3 regions of the Mesorhizobium sp. M0870 genome follow, and region 3 is predicted to be linked to each of the others. Evidence: predicted binding sites of a transcription regulator. Region 3 holds the regulator's gene; each other region holds the start of a gene.
What was found. Region 3 encodes PhoB, which activates phosphate uptake and scavenging genes when phosphate is short. Its sites were predicted from a motif close to TGTCATNNANCTGTCAT; they were not measured.
Positions count from the first base shown of each region.

Region 1 (4,816 bases), on a different contig from region 3:
CGTCTATTTCGGCAAGAAGCTCTATCTCTACGGAATGGACTATGTGCGGGGCAACGACCTGTTGAGGCGGGGGCGCCAGGAGGTCGACAATCTGTCGCGCGAGACCGGCGAGACTTCCGAACTGTGCATGCTGCAGAGCGGCCGCTATACGATCGTCCATGCGAGTCCCGGCACCAGACCGTTCCGCATCAGTTCCGCCACCGGCTTGCAGATACCGCTGCCCTGGACAGCCTCGGGGCGGCTGCTTCTGGCGGGGCTGGAGAAGGCTGAGATCGAAGACATGGTGTCAAACGACGATCTCGTGCTGCCCGACGGGCGCAAACTGCGGCTTGACGATTTCGTCGCCGACATAGCAAAAGCGCAGGTCACCGGCCATTGCGTCACTTCGGGCCTTGTCGATGCCTATACGAAGTGCCTTGCCGCACCGGTGTTTTCAGCGCCGGGCAAGGTCGAGGCGACGATGTGCCTGGTGGTCCCCATCGATACGTCCGAGGAGCGGACCGGCGAACTCATCGGCCTGCTGCGTGATCGTGCCGCAAAGCTTTCGATCGCCGGGTAGCGCGCGGGCGAGCGAATGCCAACTCACGCAATGATGTCGGGAATGATCTTGTCTTCCAGTGCCATCAGCCGATCCTTGAGGAACAGCTTCTTCTTCTTCATGCGCTGGATCTGCAGCGGATCGCAGGCCATGGCGATCATCGCGTTGATGGCGGCATCGAAATCGGCGTGTTCCTGCTTCAGGCGGGAAAATTCGAGGCGAATATCGGCCTGTTCCTGATCGGACATTCTCTACCGTCTGCACGTCTGCGGCGCCCAAAGCTGGGCCTGATTGGGCGGGGCCGGGTGTTTTGTCACCGGCGTGCAGCCCATATCACATTTCACAGTGTCGTGGAATGCTACCACGGATCATTCGACATCGCCCGCGGAAGGTGACACACTGTCACCGTGCCGTCACAGAAGCGAACCTGCGGTGGACGCGCCGTGACGGTTGCAATCGAGGAAAACCATGAAAGGGAGAACCAATCATGTCTCTTGCATCCCATCTTGATGAGTTGCAGCGGAAACACGGCGACATCGAACGTGAAATCGATGACGCGATGAATCATCCATCGGTCGACGACCTCGAAATCGTGAATCTCAAGCGACGCAAGCTGGCACTCAAGGACGAGATTGAAAAACTAAGAGGCAAACCGACCACGCATTGATACCCTCCTGACATAGCCGCCCAATATCCGCGGCCTCTTTTCCCGGCGGCACCACGCCGCCGGTGTGGAGGGTTTTGATTTCCAGCACCGGTCTGTCAGCCGAAGCTGGACTTGCACAGGCTCAATTTCCGCTTCGGCCGTCGCCCGTTTCGCCAGATCATCGATTGTTTCCTGGCCTCTGGTGGCGGACCGATTCCGGCCAGTGGCGACCTGTCGCCATTGACAAGCCATCTTTGCTCCTCCACCTCATGCCCGGACCTCAGCGCATCGGCCCGGGGCGTCGTTGTGCGTCCATGCAGGACACAAGATGCTCCAGAGACAAAAGGCTGCCGGCATGACCGGATATTTTTCCTCTCCTTTTCCCCGCCGTACGTCGGTCGGCGTCGATGTCGGCGGCGTGATCGTCGGCGGCGGCGCGCCTGTCGTCGTCCAATCGATGACCAACACCGACACGGCCGATATCGACCAGACCGTTGCGCAGGTCGCAGCCCTGCACCGGGCCGGGTCGGAGATCGTGCGCATCACCGTCGATCGCGACGAGAGCGCCGCCGCCGTGCCGCGCATTCATGAGCGGCTTCAGCGGCTGGGTATCCACGTGCCGCTGGTCGGCGATTTCCACTATATCGGCCACAAGCTTTTGGCCGATCATCCGGCCTGCGCCGAGGCGCTGGCCAAATACCGCATCAATCCGGGCAATGTCGGCTTCAAGGACAAGAAGGACCGCCAGTTCGCCGATATCGTCGAGATGGCGATCAAGCATGACAAGCCGGTACGCATCGGTGTCAACTGGGGCTCGCTCGACCAGGAGCTTTTGACCCGGCTGATGGACGACAACCAGGACAAGGGTTTCCCGCTGACGGCCCAGGAGGTGATGCGCGAGGCGATCGTGCAGTCGGCGATCCTGTCGGCCGAGATGGCGGAAGAGATCGGCCTTGGCCGCGAGAAAATCATCCTGTCGGCCAAGGTCAGCGGCGTGCAGGACCTGATCGCCGTCTATACCGAGCTCGCCACCCGCTCCAACCACGCGCTGCATCTCGGCCTGACCGAAGCCGGCATGGGCTCGAAGGGCATCGTCGCTTCGTCGGCCGCCATGGGCATCCTGCTCCAGCAAGGCATCGGCGACACCATCCGCATCTCGCTGACACCGGAGCCGAATGGCGACCGCACGCGCGAGGTGCAGGTGTCGCAGGAATTGCTGCAGACCATGGGGTTCAGGCAGTTCGTGCCGATCGTCGCCGCTTGCCCCGGCTGCGGCCGCACGACCTCGACCGTGTTCCAGGAACTTGCCCAGAACATCCAGGCGGATCTCAGGAAGAATATGCCGGTGTGGCGCGACAAATATCCCGGCGTCGAGAACCTCAAGGTCGCGGTGATGGGTTGCATCGTCAACGGCCCGGGCGAGTCCAAGCATGCCGACATCGGCATTTCGCTGCCCGGCACCGGCGAGACGCCGACCGCGCCTGTCTTCGTCGACGGCAAGAAGGCGGCGACGCTGCGCGGGCCGTCGATCGCCGCGGATTTCGAGAAAATGGTCGCCGACTATATCGAACAGCGGTTCGGTCGCGGCGGCAAGGCCGCGGCAGAGTAAGTCAAATGCAGCGTTTCCTATGGGCGACGCTGATCCTGCTGTACGGGCTGACCTGGTCGGCCCTTGTGCAGGCCGATCCGCCGCAATCCGCTAAGCAGCGGCTGATCGACAAAGTCTGCAATCTGATCCAGGCGCATGCCGACCAGAACGGCCTGTCCAGGGATTTCTTCGCCCGGCTGATCTGGAAGGAAAGCCGTTTCGATCCCAACGCCGTCAGTCCGGTCGGCGCCGAAGGCATTGCCCAGTTCATGCCGGGCACCGCCAAGATGCGCGGGCTTGCCAATTCCTTCGACATCAACCAGGCGATTCCGGCTTCGGCTAGATATCTCGCCGAAATGAAAACCGGCTACGGCAATCTCGGCCTGGCCGCCGCCGCCTACAATGCCGGCGAGAGCCGGGTGTCGCGCTGGCTCAGCTCCGGGGGGTTCCTGCCAATGGAGACCGAAAGCTATGTCTTAGACATCATGGGCGAACCAGCCGACAAGTTCACGGACCGGGCCTATGCTGGAAAAGTCGAGCCGCTCGACGCAAAGACGGATTTTGCCGTCGCTTGCCGAAAACTGCCGGTGATCATGTCGCGGACGGTGGCCATGGCTTCGATCAACATAAAGCCATGGGGCATCCAGGTGGCCGGCAATTTTCGCCGCAGTGCCGCGATCAACCAGTGGCTCAGGGTAAGGAGCCGGTTCCCGGCCCTGCTCAACGGGCATGATCCGGTGGTCAGCCGGGTGCGCACGCCGATCGGCCGGCGCGGCATCTACGCGGTCAGGATCGGTGTCGACCGCCGCGCCGATGCCAACGTTATTTGCCAGAAATTGCAAAGTGTCGGTGGGGCGTGCGTGGTGGTGCGCAACCGGTAATTTGGCCGCTGCCGGCGCGATGTTCTGTCTGAGAAAGGCATTTATAAGCGACAGCCGGAACGTCGCATCCAGCAAAGATTTCAGCTATAGCGGCCGCCATCTTTACTGGGCGGCGGCCCTGTCTTTGACGAGCAGCATGGGTCTCAACATGTTCGATGGATACATTATCTGCGGCACGCCGAGGACCGGAAGCACGCTGCTGTGCAAGCTTCTGGCATCCACGAAGACGACTGGCGATCCGCACTCATTCTATCGGCGGCAGGATGTGCTGGAGTGGGCTGAAGAGTGGAAGCTGCCCGATCGCGACACGATGAGTGAGCTCGACTTCAATGTCGCCTATCTCAACGCGGCGATCGCTGCGGGCAAGGGTGGAACCGGCCTCTTCGGCCTTCGCTTGATGCGCGAAAATCTGGATGAGCTTTCGACGATCCTCGACCGGATTTTCCCGAAACTGCCGTCGGACAGAGCGCGGTTCGAAAGAGCATTCGGCAATGTTCTCTACATACACCTCTCGCGGGAGGACAAGCTCGCGCAGGCTGTCTCCCTGATCAAGGCAGAGCAGACCGGTCTTTGGCATATCGCTCCCGACGGCACCGAGATCGAAAGGGTCGCGCCGCCGAAAGAGCCTCAATATGATTTCGAGCGGATCAAACGAGAGGTCACGGAACTCGAGACCTATGACGCGGCCTGGAACATTTGGTTCGCAGAGCAAGGCATATCCCCGCTGCGTGTCGGCTATGAGCGCCTTTCAGGCAATCCGGCCGCGACATTGCTAGGCATCTGCGAAGCCCTGAGGGTCCGAGCGCCTGACGAGGAGGATGTAAGCCCCGGCGTTGCAAAGCTTGCTGACGCGACAAGCCTCGACTGGATGCGCCGCTATCGTCTGGAGGCAGCAGCCGTCTGACGCATCCCATGGATGCAGCCTAGGCGGTCTTCGCCACCACCGTTTCGCTGAGCCAGGTGCCGATCTTGGTGCCCAGGCGGTCGGGCGAAACTGGCTTCGGCAGATAGTCGTCCATGCCTGATTCGATGCACTTGTCGCGATCACCCTTCAGCGCGTGCGCGGTGACGCCGATGATCGGGATGTGGGCGCCCGTCGAGACCTCCATCGCCCGGATGGCGCGGGTCGCCTCATAGCCGTTCATTTCGGGCATCGAGACATC
Region 1 is NZ_JAMYOI010000013.1:14,563-19,378, reverse strand. Features, by position in the region: gene NKH97_RS17160 (IclR family transcriptional regulator) at 1-559, shown strand, start outside; gene NKH97_RS17155 (YdcH family protein) at 583-786, opposite strand; gene NKH97_RS17150 (YdcH family protein) at 1,026-1,205, shown strand; gene ispG (flavodoxin-dependent (E)-4-hydroxy-3-methylbut-2-enyl-diphosphate synthase) at 1,540-2,793, shown strand; gene NKH97_RS17140 (lytic transglycosylase domain-containing protein) at 2,799-3,653, shown strand; gene NKH97_RS17135 (Stf0 family sulfotransferase) at 3,655-4,557, shown strand; gene NKH97_RS17130 (response regulator) at 4,577-4,816, opposite strand, start outside.
Region 1: a site for PhoB is predicted at 939-955, ahead of NKH97_RS17150 (YdcH family protein). Genes of this name have one in related genera too.

Region 2 (4,816 bases), on a different contig from region 3:
CAATTTGGGATACCAAGATGGTTCACGTCATGGACGCAAGCTTGGCCGCTGTCAATGCAACCTCAAATGTGATCGTCGTCAACGGTCGGAAGCCATCGGAAACCGGGAGCAAAAATGTCGCAGATGCAGAGCGTCGAGAAACAGCTTCGGCAAATGATCCTGGGCCTCGAGATCGGTCCCGGCGAGAAGCTGACCGAGCGCTGGATCGAGAGCCGCTTCGGCGCGTCGCGAACCCCGGTCAGGGCAGCACTGCTGCGGCTTGAGACCGAGGGCCTGGTCGGCAGGGACGGACGTGGCTGGACGGTGTCGCCGATCAATCTGGCTGAACTCGAGCAGATCGCCGTCTACAGGGAGGCGGTCGAGGTTGCGGCGCTTCGCCTGACATGCAGCCTGGCGGACCGGAGCGCCGTCGATGTCATCGAGGCGATGCTCGAGTCCTGCGACAACGACACGCCGCGCGAGGAATGGCATCGCGTCGGCATGGATTTTCACATCGAACTGGCGCGTCTGTCGGGCAATGAATTCCTGTTTAGGGCGGTGCGCGATGCCATGACGCGCCTGTCGCGGGCGCGCTGGCTGGAGGTTCGCGACGAAGCGGCCCTTGCCCGCGCCTGGGCTGAACATCGCGCCATTCTGGCGGCCACGCGCCTTGGCGACGCCGATGAAGCCGCGCGCCTGCTCTCGGTCCACATCGTCGGTAGCCGCGACCGGCTGGTGACGTCGCTCGCCAACGATCGGCGCGGTCTTCGCGCCAGAGGCTTTGCCGTCGTTGCTGCTTAAGAGTGGATGAAGGAGCGCAAAGCGGCGTCTGGACGTATGCGCACTTTCGCCTCGCTTCGCAGACGCCGATGGCGTAAGGAGCGGCCATGGAAAACAACCGATTTGAAACACCTGTGACTGTGAAGTCAGTCGCGGCGGGAAGCACTCAGCTCTTGCGCACGGCGCGTGAGGCTTCCGACTACCTCCTCAACAGCTGGCCCGGCAAGCGCAGCCCCAAGCATCGCGCGGCCCTGCAGGCCTGCCATGACGCACTGGCCGGCGACAAGCCGGCGATGAACGCCAGGCGCGCCTTCATCGCGGCAGCACGCGAAGTGGACGTGTTCATCAGCGACAAGGCGCCGGCCTGACACAAGGCGACATCCGGGGCGGCAATCCGAATTGGGGCGCGGCCCGCATCTGCGGGCCGTTTGCCGTCACTTTGCCGTTTCGGTTTCGGCTTCAGTCTCGTCTTCGGGCTTCGAACGTTCCCTCGCTGCAACCTTGGCTGCCAGCTTCTCGGCCTTCTTGGCCGCCTTCTGGCGGTCGCGTTCCTTGCGTTCCTGATCGTAATTTGGTGGTCGCGCCATATCGGCTCCTTTTCACTGCCTCGCGGCTCTGGTCCTGCCTAGGAGCATTAGCCGTCAAACACAACAGCTGAAGCGATAGTGCGTCGATGATGGCCAGGCTTGCAAGATGCGCGTCGCAATGAAGGGCCAGGCCCATCATTGCGGTGGCGATACCTATCGCCGTCGATTTGCCGATCAGATGCCGCTTCGGTCAATCACCAGATCGGCGGCACCAAAACGGTCCTTTGCCGTCAGTTGCTGGTGCCAGTAGGGATAGAGCAAGGGCGGCCGGCTGACCGCGTCGAGGCGCTCGCGCTCCTCGCCGGAAAGCACCAGGCTTGCCGCCGCGATGTTGTCCCGGAACTGCGTTTCCGTCCTGCCACCGATCACCAAGGAACTGATGGACGGCCGGCCAAGCAGCCAGGCCAGCGCCACCTGCGCTGCCGACACGCCGCGCTGCGCGCCGATCTCCACAAGCACATCGACGATCCGCCACAGCCGGTCCTCGTCGCGGATCGGCGGTTCGGACCAGCCGGCGAGCTGCCGGGCGGTGGGGCTGTCACGGCGGTATTTACCGGACAGCAATCCGCCGGCAAGCGGGCTCCAGACCAGAACGCCCAACCCCTGGTCGACGGAAATCGGCAGCAGTTCGTACTCCGCCTCGCGCGCTTCCAGCGTGTAATGGATCTGCTGCGTGACGAAGCGCGGCTGATGATGGCTGTCGCTGATGCCGAGCGCCTTCATCACCTGCCAGCCGGAATAGTTGGAGCAGCCGACATAGCGGATCTTGCCCTGGGCAACCAGCGTATCGAGCGCGGCGATGGTTTCCTCCAGCGGTGTTACGCCATCCCATTCGTGCAGGAAATAGATGTCGATGACGTCGGTCCTGAGCCGCTTCAGGCTCTTCTCGCATTCGCGGATCAGGTGATGGCGCGACAGGCCTTCATCGTTGGGACCTTTGCCGATCCGCATCCGTGCCTTGGAGGCGATCAGCACGTCGCCCTTGCGCTTGCCGCCGAGCGCTTCGCCGATGATTTCTTCGGAAATGCCGTTCGAATAGACGTTGGCGGTGTCGATGACATTGATGCCGGCGTCGATGCAGAGATCGATCATCCGGCGCGCCTCGTCGAGGTCGGTCTTGCCGACAGCCGAAAATGCGCCGGCGCCGCCGAAAGTCATGGTGCCCATGGTCAGCGTCGATACTTTCAGGCCGGAACGGCCGAGAGTGCGGTATTCCATGTCGGTCCTCGCGATTGCATTGAGAAGGGGTTGGGAAGGGCGCCCGAATGTGGCTGCTATTTGTAGGACAATTTGCGCGGCATGTCTCCATGCCAGGGCGGCGGATCGATCATGCCTCGCGGGTTTTTGCAGTGATGGCGATCAGGTCAGGCTGCAATAAAACCGTCATTGCGGGCCTATATTGAAGTCGGCTCAGGCGTTGCCGTTCCGGGCTGTAAGCCGGGAGTTTGGGGCGCCGATCGACAGAGCTTGCAAGTGGAGCAGCCGATAATGACCGAGCTAAAACAGAATTCTGCGGCCAGGGATTGGCTTGAAGCCGAACTCGCCGACACGCTCGACGAAGACTATGAGCTCGAAATGTCGGAGCCGGCGCTGTCGATGGAGATCGCCAAGATCTACAAGAATTCGCATCCGCCTTCGATCGATCGCATGCAATATTTTCGCGACCTGATCAGCCTGCAGTCCGAATTGATCAAGCTGCAGTCCTGGGTCGCCTACCACAAGAAGAAGCTGGTGGTGATCTTCGAGGGACGCGACTCGGCCGGCAAGGGCGGTGTCATCAAGCGCATCACCCAGCGGCTCAACCCCCGCATCTGCCGTGTCGTGGCACTGCCGGCACCGACCGAGCGCGAAAAGTCGCAATGGTATTTCCAGCGCTATGTCCCGCATCTGCCGGCCGGCGGCGAGATCGTGCTGTTCGACCGCTCATGGTACAACCGCTCGGGCGTCGAGCGGGTGATGGGTTTTGCCCAGCCCGATCAGGTCGAAGAATTCTTTCACGACGTGCCGGAGTTCGAGCGCATGCTGGTCCGCTCGGGCATTACCGTGGTCAAATACTGGTTCTCGATCACCGACGAGGAACAGCAGATGCGCTTCCTGATGCGCATCCATGATCCGATGAAGCAGTGGAAACTGTCGCCGATGGACCTGCAGTCGCGCGTGCGCTGGGAGCAATACACCAAGGCCAAGGAAGAGACCTTCGCCCGCACCAACATCTCGGAAGCGCCCTGGTTCATCGTCGAGGGCAACGACAAGAAGCGCGCGCGGCTGAACTGCATCGACCATCTGCTCAGGCAATTGCCTTACGAGGAGGTGCCGCACGAGGAGATCACGCTGCCGGAGCGCGTCTTCAACCCCGAATACGAACGCCAGGTGCTGCCGCGCGAGCTTTACGTGCCGGAGAAGTATTGAGATAGACGAAGCTGCGATCTCCCCCTCGAGGGGGGAGATTGGCTCTCCACCTACGCCCGCTTGATGATGACGTGCGTGGCGAGCGGCGTCGCCACCTGCTCGTTGCAGACATAACCGAGCTTGAGCATGTCCAGGCCGGTAAAAAGGTTCTCGCCCGTGCCCAGCAGCACCGGCGCGATCGCCAGATGCATCTCGTCGATCAGTTTTTCCTGCAGATATTGCCGGATGGTGGCGACGCCGCCGCCGACCCGCACGTCCTTGCCGCCAGCGGCAGCCTTAGCCTGTTCAAGAGCTGAATGGATACCGTCAGTGACGAAGTGGAAAGTGGTGCCGCCCTCCATCGTGATCGGTTCCCGCTTGTGATGGGTGAGCACGAAAACCGGCACATGATAGGGCGGGTTGTCGCCCCACCAGCCCTTCCAGCTGTCGTCAGGCCACTCGCCGCGGATCGGTCCGAACATGTTTCGGCCGAGGATCCAGGCGCCGACATTTTCGAAGCTGCGCGCCGCGAACGCCTCGTTGACGTCGGTGGTGCCGCCATCTTGTCCGAGCACCATCTCTCGGAAGGTGCGGGTGTCGACAAACCACTTGTGCAAGGATTCCCCACCGACGCCGAGCGGATTTTGCAGATCCTGATCAGGACCGGCGCCATAGCCGTCGAGCGACGGGGGAAAGCGTTGACGCGAAGTTTGGACATGCGAGCCTCCTCGATAACCAGTTGTATTTTGCAAGCAGTTGTTTTGTATCAAACTGATTGTGAATTGCAAGCGGTAATTCAAGCGCGAACGAAACCCAGGCTAGGGGTCAAGCGACCCCCGCTATGGATTCCCCGGCCAGGAGCCGGAAATTGGTAGGGATGTAGAAGCGGATTCGCCGACATTGGTTGCCGCGACCGGTCATCGTCGGGAAGAGAAATCACCCCTTGAGCAGCTCCGCCACTTCGGGCGCGAAATAGGTCAAAATGCCGTCGCAGCCGGCGCGCTTGAAGGCGAGCAGCGATTCCAGCATTGCCTTCTCGCCGTCGATCCAGCCATTGGCGCCTGCTGCCTTGATCATCGAAT
Region 2 is NZ_JAMYOI010000021.1:63,143-67,958, forward strand. Features, by position in the region: gene NKH97_RS23135 (GntR family transcriptional regulator) at 115-780, shown strand; gene NKH97_RS23140 (DUF982 domain-containing protein) at 867-1,127, shown strand; gene NKH97_RS23145 (hypothetical protein) at 1,194-1,346, opposite strand; gene NKH97_RS23150 (aldo/keto reductase) at 1,521-2,564, opposite strand; gene ppk2 (polyphosphate kinase 2) at 2,835-3,755, shown strand; partial or broken gene NKH97_RS23160 (dihydrofolate reductase family protein) at 3,806-4,452, opposite strand; gene hemB (porphobilinogen synthase) at 4,671-4,816, opposite strand, start outside.
Region 2: a site for PhoB is predicted at 2,717-2,733, ahead of ppk2 (polyphosphate kinase 2). Genes of this name have one in related genera too.

Region 3 (4,816 bases):
CGCCGCGACATCGGCCTGAAGGCCCGTTACGCTGCCGAGCGCCGATTCCGCATCTATGGCGTCGTGGCGATTTCCGTAGGCCTGGCGTTCCTGGCAATCATGCTGATCACCATCGTCTCGAAAGGCTACACCGCCTTCTGGCAGACGACGGTATCACTGCCGATCTCGTTCGACGAGAAGGTGATCGATCCTTCCGGCAAACGCGCAACCGATCCGAGCGTTCTGATCAAGGCGAATTATCGCAAGCTCGCCGAAAACGCGCTGGTGGCCAAGCTCGGCATCAATCCCGACGACAAGCCGGCGATCAAGCAGCTCAAGGGCTTCCTGTCGGAAGGCGCCCGCGTCCAGTTGCGCGACATCGTTGCCGCCGATCCGTCCGTGATCGGCACGACGCGCGACGTCAACATCCTCGCCGCCGCCAATCTCGACTCGGCTTTCAAGGGTCAGATCGACCTCAGCGTCGAGGAAGCGCGACGCAAGGTCTCGGACCAGCAGATCACCTGGATGAACAAGCTCAAGGCCGAGGGCGCGATGGCCGAGCACTTCAACAGCGGCCTGTTCACCTACGGCGCCTCCAGCCGCCCGGAAACCTCGGGCATGGGCGTGGCGATCATCGGCTCGTTCTATATGATGGTGATCGTGTTGCTCCTGGCGCTGCCGATCGGCGTCGCCGCCTCCATCTATCTGGAGGAGTTCGCCAAGAAGAACCGTTTTACCGACCTTATCGAGGTCAACATCAACAATCTGGCCGCAGTGCCGTCAATCGTCTTCGGCTTGCTCGGCCTCGCGGTGTTCATCAATTTCCTGGGCATGCCGCGCTCTGCCGCCTTCGTCGGCGGCCTGGTGCTGACGCTGATGACGCTGCCGACGATCATCATCGCGACGCGAGCCGCACTTGCAGCGGTGCCGCCGTCGATCCGCTCGGCAGCTCTCGGTCTTGGCGCCTCCAAGATGCAGATGGTGTTCCAGCACATCCTGCCGCTTGCCGCGCCCGGCATCCTCACCGGCACCATCATCGGTCTGGCGCGTGCGCTCGGCGAAACCGCGCCTCTGCTGCTGATCGGCATGGTCGCCTTCGTCGCCGATCCACCGACGACGCCTTTCGATCCGGCCACCGCGCTGCCGGTGCAGATCTATATGTGGGCGAACGAGGCCGAACGCGCCTTCGTCGAGCGTATGTCCGGCGCCATCATCATCCTGCTCGTCTTCCTCATGGCCATGAACATCACCGCGATCGTGCTTCGGCGTCGGTTCGAGCGGCGCTGGTAGAAAAAAGGCATCTTGGTATGAACATCATGACCGAACAGTCCCTTGAAAACGCAGTGGGCGACAAGATGAAGTCGAACGAAGTAATCAAAATGCGCGGCGACAAGGTCGGCGTGTTCTATGGCGAGAAGCAGGCGCTGTTCGACGTCGATCTCGACGTCCGCCTGAACCAGGTGACGGCGCTGATCGGCCCCTCCGGCTGCGGCAAGTCCACCTTCCTGCGCTGCCTCAACCGCATGAACGACACCATCGATTCAGCACGGGTAACCGGCAAGATAACGCTCGACGAAGAAGACATCTACGACAAGAACATCGATGTCGTCGAACTCAGGGCGCGCGTCGGCATGGTGTTCCAGAAACCCAATCCGTTCCCCAAATCGATCTACGAGAACGTTGCCTATGGTCCGCGCATCCACGGATTGGCCAAGCGCAAGGCCGACATGGACCAGATCGTAGAGTCGAGCCTGAAGAAGGCGGCGATCTGGAACGAGGTCAAGGACCGTTTGCAAGAACCTGGCACGGGTCTTTCCGGTGGCCAGCAGCAGCGTCTGTGCATTGCACGCGCCATCGCCGTGTCACCCGAGGTGATCCTGATGGACGAACCGTGTTCGGCGCTCGACCCGATCGCCACCGCTCGCGTCGAGGAACTGATCGACGAACTGCGTCAGAACTATACCATCGTCATCGTCACCCATTCGATGCAGCAGGCAGCGCGCGTGTCGCAGCGCACCGCGATGTTCCATCTAGGCTATCTGGTCGAGGAGGGCGCCACCGACAAGATGTTCACCACCCCCGACGACAAACGCACCCAGGACTACATCACCGGCCGGTTCGGCTGAGCTCAGGCATACGAGGGACGAAGATCATGGGTGAACATACCGTCGCATCTTTCGATGAGGATCTGGAGCAGATCAGCCAGCTGATCCGCGACATGGGCGATCTCGCCCGCTCGATGGTCAGTGGCTCGACCAGGGCTTTGCTCAATTCGGACAATGCGCTGGCGCAGCGCGTGGTTTCCGATGATGCCATCATGGATGCACGCCAGCGCGAGCTGGACGATCGCGCCATCACGCTGATCGCCAAGCGCCAGCCAATGGCCAACGATCTGCGTGCGGTGGTCGGTTCGATCCGCATGGCCGGCGACCTTGAGCGCATCGGCGACCTTGCCAAGAACATCGCCAAGCGCGTCGGCACTGTCGGGCTGAGTGTCACGCCGCACGACCTTTCGCATTCGATCGACGCGATGGCGCAACTGGTGCTGATCCAGGTGCAGGGGGTCGTCGACGAGTACGCCGCCGCCGACCCGGCAGCGCTTGCCACGCTCAGAAACAATGACGAACGCATCGACGTCAAATACACCTCGGTGTTCCGCGAGCTGCTGACCTACATGATGGAAGATCCCCGCAACATCACGGCGTGCACGCACCTGTTGTTCTGCGCCAAGAACCTCGAGCGGATCGGCGACCACGTGACCAACATCGCCGAAAATGCCTACTATGTTTTGACCGGCACGCAGCTGCCAGCCAATCGTCCGAAGCAGGACGAGACGGCAATGTCCGCGCCAGCGGCATAACAGGGGTGACCAGCCGATGATCGCACCACGCATCATGGTGGTGGAGGATGAGGAGCCGCTAGGCGTGCTGCTCCGCTACAATCTTGAATCCGAAGGTTACCAGGTCGAGGTGGTGACGCGCGGTGACGAGGCCGAAATCCGGCTGCAGGAGAACGTTCCCGACCTTCTCGTGCTCGACTGGATGGTGCCGGCGGTTTCCGGCATCGAACTCTGCCGGCGCCTGCGAATGCGCCCAGAGACCGAGCGGCTGCCGATCATCATGCTGACCGCGCGAGGCGAGGAAAGCGACCGCGTGCGCGGCCTGTCGACCGGCGCCGACGACTATCTGGTCAAGCCGTTCTCGACGCCGGAGTTCATGGCCAGGGTCAAGGCGCTGCTGCGCCGGGCCAAGCCGGAAGTGCTGTCCAGCGTGCTAAAGGTCGGCGACATCGTGCTCGATCGCGAGTCGCACCGGGTCTATCGCAAGAAGAGCGAGATCCGGCTCGGGCCGACCGAATTCCGCCTGCTCGAATTCATGATGCGCCACCCCGGCCGCGTGTTCTCGCGCAGCCAGCTGCTCGACAATGTCTGGGGCGAGACGATTTACATCGACGAACGCACTGTCGACGTGCACGTCGGCCGGCTGCGCAAGGCGGTCAACAACGGCCGCATGCCTGATGTCATCCGCACCATCCGTGGGGCGGGTTACGCGATCAGGGAAGACTAGGTGGCTGTTCCGTCCCGATAGATCGTGACCGGGAAAACTCGATTAGCACGTGGTCGCCAACAGCCGCGAAGAGTGGAATGTTGCACTCGTCTCATCGATGGGGAGCGAGCACGTGACGCTTTGGCCCAAATGCGGTCATTCGAAACCTGATGAGGATGACCGCTCTTGGCGGTACGTCGCCATCTTGCCCGCAGACTCCGACCAGAAAGCCATGCAAGAATAAATTTGAGTTAACTTAGATATACGTTCGTTAAACGACGTGTGTTCTGCATAAATATACGATTTTACTAAATTGCTTCAATTTACATTGAGCCATCACCTCCTTATTCATTATCCGCCTTCCGATTATTGCGGTCTCGGATCGAATGACGATTCCGTGGAACGATCTCGTTCCTTGCAGCGTTGCTTTGGGAGCGGTCGCCGGACCTTTGACCAGGTCGGACACCATGAGGAAGGATTTCTGATGAGCACGGTCTTAAACGCCAAAGGCATCCCTCTTGCCTACACCGGCGCTTCCACTCATTGGTTCTCGGCCACCGGGTCTGGACCGGAACTGCATGGCACCTCCGGCAACGACTCCTTCTGGGGAGACACCGGCGTCACTGTCACGATCCACGGAGGCGCCGGCGACGACTACTATCATCTCTATTCCACCAACAACAAGGTGGTCGAGGATCCTGGGGCAGGGATCGACACGATCGACACATGGATGAGCTACAAGCTCCCTGACAATTTCGAGAACCTCGTCGTTACCGGCACCAACCGATTTGCGTTCGGAAATGCGTTGGACAACATCATCAAGGGCGGGTCAGGTCACCAGACGCTGGATGGCGGCAAGGGAAATGATGTCCTGATCGGCGGCGATGGCGCCGATACTTTCGCCATCTCCAAAGGTAATGGAAGCGATCTTATCTTCGATTTCGGTGCGACCGATGCGCTCCGCCTTAACGGCTACGATTTCACTTCGTTCGATGCCGTCCGTTCACAGATGGTCCAAGTGGAATCGAACGTGATGCTGAACCTCGGATCCGACGAAATCCTGGTGTTCAAGAATACGACCATCGACAAGCTGCAGCCCACCCAGTTCGAACTTCCGATAGACAAGTCCGCAATGACGCTGTCCTTCTCCGACGATTTCAACACGCTGAGCCTTCGGGACGGGCAGGACGGCACCTGGAATTCCAATTTCTGGTGGGGAGCGCCGAACGGCAGCACGTTGAGCAGCAATGGTGAGTTGCAGTGGTATATCGACGCCAATTATGGCCCGACGA
Region 3 is NZ_JAMYOI010000020.1:78,440-83,255, reverse strand. Features, by position in the region: gene pstA (phosphate ABC transporter permease PstA) at 1-1,269, shown strand, start outside; gene pstB (phosphate ABC transporter ATP-binding protein PstB) at 1,287-2,105, shown strand; gene phoU (phosphate signaling complex protein PhoU) at 2,132-2,839, shown strand; gene phoB (phosphate regulon transcriptional regulator PhoB) at 2,856-3,545, shown strand; gene eglC (endo-1,3-1,4-beta-glycanase EglC) at 4,009-4,816, shown strand, end outside.